2 linked regions of the Thioclava sp. GXIMD2076 genome follow. The protein of the gene in region 2 interacts with the protein of the main gene of each other region in a pairwise test. Links are inferred from orthologs where the notes say so. Each region holds a gene or a part of one and is shown on either strand. Other genes may lie near its edges. The genes, in order: mtgA and WDB91_RS08295.

Region 1 (3,056 bases), 770 kb from region 2 along the record:
CTTTTCAGGACATCGGCGGGGGCTATCATTTCCAATATGCAATTACGGCCACCCATGTGGTGATCCGGATCGATTTCCGTAACGGCGAGGAGGGGCTCATTGCGACCTATCGCGCGCCGAGGGTCGAGCTGACCAATCGCCGGATCGTCGGCGCCGTGCTGCGTCGCCCTTGGGCACCTGTGCGGATTATGGCGCTGATCCTGTGGGAGGCGCTCCGGTTGAAACTCAAAGGCGCGCGCTATCGCGATAGACCCGCCCCACCAAAGGAAGAACTGACCCGATGATGCCTTTCCTGAGTAACCGCCTGCGTCGCGAGTTTCTGGATACATGTCAGGCCATTACCCAAGGCAGCCTCACTCTGCGTACGCCCGAGGGCGACATCCATCGCTTCGGTCAGGGTGGGCCCGAGGCCGATCTGGTGCTGCATGACTGGTCGGTGGTGGCGGCCATCGCCTCGCGCGGTGATATCGGTCTGGGCGAGACCTATGTGGCGGGGCTGTGGGATACGGCTTCCATCGAGAACCTGCTCACCGTGGCGCTCCTGAATTTCTCGGCGCTCGAGAATTACGCCTTTGCCAGCCCGTGGCAGAACCTGAAATTCCGCCTGATCGACCGGATCGTGCGGGCCAATTCGGTGAAGGGGGCCGCGCGCAATATCCGGGCGCATTACGATGTGGGCAACGAGTTCTACCAGCTCTGGCTCGACGAGGGCATGAGTTATTCCTCGGCGTTATTCACGCCCGAGGATAATGATCTGGCCCGTGCGCAAAACCGCAAGCTGGACCGAATCCTCGGTGGTTTGGGTAATGGCGAGCGGGTGCTGGAGATCGGCTGTGGCTGGGGCCATTTTGCCGAGCGTGCTGCCGAAAGCGGGCGCCATGTGACCGGCATCACCATCTCGCCGTCGCAGAAGGGCTATGCCGATGCGCGTCTGGATGGCCGCGCCGATATCAAGCTGCAGGATTACCGCAAGACCGAGGGACGTTTCGATAATATCGTTTCCATCGAGATGATCGAGGCTGTGGGCGAAAAATACTGGCCGACCTATTTCGGCACGATCCGCGACCGGCTGAACGAAGGGGGCCGCGCGATGATTCAGGCGATCACCGTGTCGGATGCCTATTTCCCGAAATATCAGGCCAGCTCCGACTATATCCGCCAATACGCGTTTCCGGGCGGCATGCTTTTGTCGGATGGCAAGATCCGCGAACAGGCGGCCAAGGCAGGCATGAGGGTGCAGGAGGTCTTTGCTTTCGGTGAGGATTACGCCCAGACCTGCCGGATGTGGTCCGAGCGGCTGCGGGAGCGTGCGGCCAAGGCCACTGAGTTGGGTTACGGGCAGGAATTCCTGCGCGGCTGGCATTATTACCTCGAGGCCTGCGCCGCAGCCTTCCGCACCCAGCAATGCGATGTGGTGCAGGTGCAGATGGTGCGCGTCTAACGCTCGAAACATTCCGCGCGGCCGTCACGCTCGATCGTGGCGGCCCCGTCCATGATCGCATTCGCACGACGCGACAGGAAGGCCGAAGGATGGGCTGCATCGCGCTCCTTGGGGTTTGGCAGCACAGCCGCCAGCAACGCCGCCTGACGGGCTGTCAGCTTGTCGGGCGTGGTGCGGAAATAGCGGAAAGCCGCGGCATCGATCCCGAAGACGCCTTCATCGAACTCGGCCACGTTCAGATAGACCTCGAGGATGCGGCGCTTGTTCCAGATGAACTCGATAGCAGGGGTCAGGGCCGCCTCCATCGCCTTTCGCAGCCACGAACGCCCTTGCCAGAGGAAGACGTTCTTGGCGGTTTGCTGACTGATTGTGGAGGCGCCGCGCGAGGAGCCCTCATCGATCACCTTGCGGATCGCGCGCATGTCGAACCCCCAGTGACGGCAGAAATTCGCATCTTCGGCCGCCACGGCCGAGCGGGCCATGACCGGTGCGATATCGTCCATCGCGGCCCATTCATGGTCGATGCCACCCAGCCGGCGCGCTTCGCTGAACATGGTGATGGTCGTCGGCGGGTTGATGAACTTGTAAAGCACCACCACCGCCAACACCACCGCCAGAAGAAACAGCACGCCACGCAGGACATGGGCGCGCAGCCACGCTACGGTGGTCGCACGCGAGAGGGGCACCGATGCCTTCTTGGAGGCCGGTTTCTTCTTTGCCGCTCTGGCGGTCTTGGAGGTGGAGCTTTTCGGTTTCGCCATGTCGCCATAAGTCCCTGAGCCTGCGGACAGGTCAAGCCTTCTGCCACGAAACGTGGGCAGATGCAGCCCCAAGGCCGCAGTTACCCACATGAAATTTGCATGGAAAAACGGGGCCGCTCGGGCCCCGTTCCAGTCTGTTACTCTGCCGGAACCGCTTCGGGTTCATCCGAGAGCGGATAGGGCAGGGTCTGCAGCATCTCTTTCGGGCAGACCTGCAGGAAGTTGAGACGCTCGGTCTCCCAGTTCTGCAGGATATCCGCCGCCTTGACCGAGCGGGTTTCCTCGTAATGACGCTCGATGAGGCCCTTCAGCTGGGATTCCCAGTGGCTGTGGCCGATACCGCAGGTCACGAGCGATTCCGGGTTGATCAGGTTCTCGGCCACGCCTTCCGGATCGTAGAGATAGGCCATACCGCCCGTCATCCCCGCGCCGAAGTTCGCACCGATCGAGCCAAGGATCACTGCCACACCGCCGGTCATGTATTCACAACCATTGGTGCCACAGCCCTCGATCACCACCCGCGCGCCGGAGTTGCGCACGGCGAAACGCTCGCCCGCACGGCCTGCCGCGAACAGGTAGCCATCGGTCGCACCGTAAAGCACGGTATTGCCGATGATGGTGTTCTCGGAGGCTTTCAGCGGCGAGATCATCGGCGGACGCACCACGATGATACCGCCCGACAGACCCTTGCCGACATAGTCGTTCGCGTCGCCCGACACCTCGATCTTGAGGCCCGGAGCCGCGAAGGCGCCCAGCGACTGGCCGGCAGACCCCGTGAGCTTCACCGTCAGATGGTCGGGCTGGAGCGCGTTGCGCATCCCGAAGTTCTGCACGATGTGGCTCGAGGCGCGCGT
Region 2 (3,236 bases):
CACCGCCACGCCGTCATCGGGCAGCACACGCGCAAAGAGCCCCGCCTTGGCCGCGAAATATTCCTCGAATGTCGCGTGGTAATCGAGATGGTCCTGCGTGAAATTGGTGAAGGCCGCAGCTTTCAGCACCACCCCGTCGAGCCGTTTCTGCGCCAGCCCGTGGGAAGATGCCTCCATCGCGGCATGGGTGATCCCCGCGTGCGCCATATCGCCCAGAAGCCGATGCAGGGTGATGGGTTCGGGCGTGGTGTGGTTGGAGGGCGCGCTATAGGCCCCCTCGACGCCGGTTGTGCCGATATTAGCCGCCTCATAGCCCAGAACCTGCCAGATCTGGCGGGTGAAGGTGGCCACACTCGTTTTGCCATTGGTGCCGGTGACCGCGATCATCGTTGCGGGCTGTGCCCCGAAGAACAGCGCCGCCGCATAGGCCAGCGCCTGTCGGGGGTCTTCGGCCACAACCAGCGCGGCCCCGGCCTGTGCCACGGCATCGTGGATCTGCGTGGCGCCTGCGCGGTCGGTCAGGATGGCCACAGCGCCCTTGGCAAGCGCCGTGGGCACAAATTCGGCCCCATGCACCTTGGTGCCCGGAAGGGCCGCAAACAGATGGCCTGCCTTCACCTGACGGCTATCTACCGACAGGCCCGTGATCTGGCGATCCGCACCGGAACTGGGGGTCAGACCCAATGCGTTCAGGCTCGATTGCGGCAGATCTGTCGGCATGATGATGGCTTTCTGTTTCAAATCCGGCCGCTCGGGACAAGGGCCATGATACGGTCTCGGGGACATAGCCCCGAACGTCTATCCCATTTATCGCGGGCCGGCAGAAAAGGTCAACGCATCAGCCCCGCGGCAAAGGATCCGATCGGCAAATTCCGACCACCGGCGCCCCGCTCGCTCGCAGCGCCGCGATAGCGGGATCACTCATCCGCCACAGTCTTGTTGTTGGGGTCTTTCGCGACATTGATGCCCGCAAGCTCGTCAACAGCCGCATGCGGGCGCAGGCCCAGAAGCGGCGCCACACGGCGGATCACTTCGGCGGCGACAGGCACAGCGGTCCAGCCGGCGGTGCGGCGCGGAATGGAGCCGGAATTATCAGAAGGCTCGTCGAGCGTCAGCACCAATACATATTGCGGATCGGAAATCGGGAAGACACCGGCGAAGGTCGCGATGACCTTGTCATCATAATAGCCGCCCGTGGGTTTCACCTTATCGGCAGTGCCGGTTTTGCCCCCCACCTCATAGCCTTTGACATTGCCGTAAGACGCCGTGCCGCGCGTCACCACGATGCGCATCAAGGCAAGCGCCTCCTTGGCGACCTGATCGCTCATCACGCGCTCGCCATGGCCCTTGTTCACCCCAGCCAGAAGCGTGGGCTCCACACGGATGCCGTGATTGGCGATGGTGGCATAGGCGGCCGCCAGATGCAGCGGGCTTGCGGCCAGACCGTGACCATAGCCGATGGTCATGGCCGAGACATCGGTCCATTTCGGCGGCAGCTGCGGCTGGCCGGTCTCGGCCTCGATCAGCTCGACCGAGGTGGGCTTGAGGAAGCCCAGCTTGCCAAGGAACTCTTTCTGCTTTTCGGGGCCGAACATCTCGACGATATGGGCGGTGCCCACGTTCGAGCTGTGCTTGATGACATCGATCACCGACAGATGCGCGCCGTAATTGTGGAAATCACGGATCTTGAAGCGGCCGATGCGCATGGGCGACTGGCTGTCGACGATGGTGTTGGGCGTGACCAGCCCCATCTGCAGCGCCTGCGCCACGGCAAAGATCTTGAAGGTCGAGCCAAGCTCGTAAAGCCCCTGCACCGCGCGGTTGAAGAGCGGGCTGTCGGAAGCATCGCCCGTGGTCAGCGGACGCGGGCGTTTGTTCGGGTCGAAATCGGGCAGGCTCGCCATGGCAACGATCTGGCCGGTATGGGCCTGCATCAGGATCGCGGTCGCACCCTTGGCATTCATCAGCTTCATGCCGCCATCGAGGATCTCCTCGAGCGCCGACTGGATCGTGAGATCGATCGACAGTTTCAGCGGCGCGCCATTATTGGCCGGATCACGCAGCCAGCCGTCGAATTCCTTCTCGACGCCCGCCGTCCCCACGATCTCGGCCGAATTCACGCCCTCGGCGCCAAAGCGCGAGCCGCCAAGGATATGGGCTGCCACAGCCCCGTTGGGATAAAGACGCATCTCGCGCGGACCGAACAGCAGACCCGGCTCGCCGATATCATGCACGGCCTGCATCTGCTCGGGCGAGATCTTTTTCTTGATCCAGACGAATTTACGGCTGCCGGTGAAATCCTTCATCAACCGGTCATGGTCGAGATCGGGGAAGATCTTCACCAGCTTGTCGACCGTGCCCACCGGATCCACCATCATCGGCGGCTGGGCGTAAAGTGCATGGGTCACAAGATTGGTGGCCAAGACACGGCCCTCACGGTCCACGATATCGGCGCGCTGTGCATGGATACCGTTATTGATCGCGGCGCGCGGCTCCTTGGGCTCGGAGGCAGCCAGTGTGCCCATCCGAACGCCTACAACGGTAAATACGGCCACAAAGGCCAGCCCCATGACCAGAAGGCGGCCCTCGGCCCGTTTGCGCGCGCGATCACGGGTAGCCTCGGAGCGGATGCGGGTATTCTCGCGTTCGATCGCGTCGGGGTTCTCGCCACGGGTACGGGCCGGAAGGATCTTTGCCAGAGGACGAAGCGGAATACGGATCATCTTAGAGCCCTTCTTTTTGTGCCTGCCCGTTCAAAGCAAAGATATCCGGCTGTTTCTGTGCGTCCGGATCGGCCATCTCGACCGGATTGGGATAGGGAATTTCCGACACGCTCGCAAACTGGTCGGCCTGTAGCGGCAGCAGCTGGAGATCGGTGAAGTTCAGGTTCACCAGCTCGCGCAGGCGGTCAGGACGGTTGAGATAGGCCCATTCCGCCTTCAGCACGCCCAGACCCTCGTTGAGCGAGGCGATCTCGCGGTCGAGCGCACGCAACTCGTCGCGCTTGTCCTGCGTGTCATAGTTCACCCGATACGCCCAGAAAGCCAGCCCCATGACACAAAGCGCGGTTACGAGATAGATCAGCGATCTCATCGGGCTCTCCGTTTATGCGAGGCGGGCTTGGCCGCGGGGTCCAGAACGGGGGCCGGAAGGCCCAATATGGTGCGGTCAGCCGGGGTTGCGGGCGTGTCAAGACGGCGCGCGACGCGCAGCTTGGCAGACCGTGCCCGCGGGTT

The links.
Region 1: the proteins of WDB91_RS08295 (region 2) and mtgA interact in binary tests that used the Escherichia coli proteins (3 or more experiments, as listed by UniProt). The link is inferred for Thioclava sp. GXIMD2076 from one-to-one orthologs.

What each region holds. Positions count from the first base shown.
Region 1 is NZ_CP149932.1:896,144-899,199, forward strand. Bases 321-3,056 are described here. They hold mtgA (monofunctional biosynthetic peptidoglycan transglycosylase), read right to left. Parts: upstream 2,203-3,056; coding sequence 1,438-2,202; downstream 321-1,437. Other genes in these bases: WDB91_RS04405 (cyclopropane-fatty-acyl-phospholipid synthase family protein), read left to right, coding at 321-1,441; gltB (glutamate synthase large subunit), read right to left, coding at 2,340-3,056. Also shown: WDB91_RS04400 (DUF1365 domain-containing protein), read left to right, coding at 1-284; more of WDB91_RS04405, read left to right, coding at 284-320. UniProt on the Escherichia coli protein: Peptidoglycan polymerase that catalyzes glycan chain elongation from lipid-linked precursors. May play a role in peptidoglycan assembly during cell division in collaboration with other cell division proteins.
Region 2 is NZ_CP149932.1:1,664,876-1,668,111, reverse strand. What follows is about bases 321-3,236. They hold WDB91_RS08295 (penicillin-binding protein 2), read right to left. Parts: upstream 2,724-3,236; coding sequence 918-2,723; downstream 321-917. Other genes in these bases: rsmH (16S rRNA (cytosine(1402)-N(4))-methyltransferase RsmH), read right to left, coding at 3,090-3,236; WDB91_RS08290 (cell division protein FtsL), read right to left, coding at 2,725-3,093; WDB91_RS08300 (UDP-N-acetylmuramoyl-L-alanyl-D-glutamate--2,6-diaminopimelate ligase), read right to left, coding at 321-720. Also shown: more of WDB91_RS08300, read right to left, coding at 1-320. UniProt on the Escherichia coli protein: Essential cell division protein that catalyzes cross-linking of the peptidoglycan cell wall at the division septum. Required for localization of FtsN.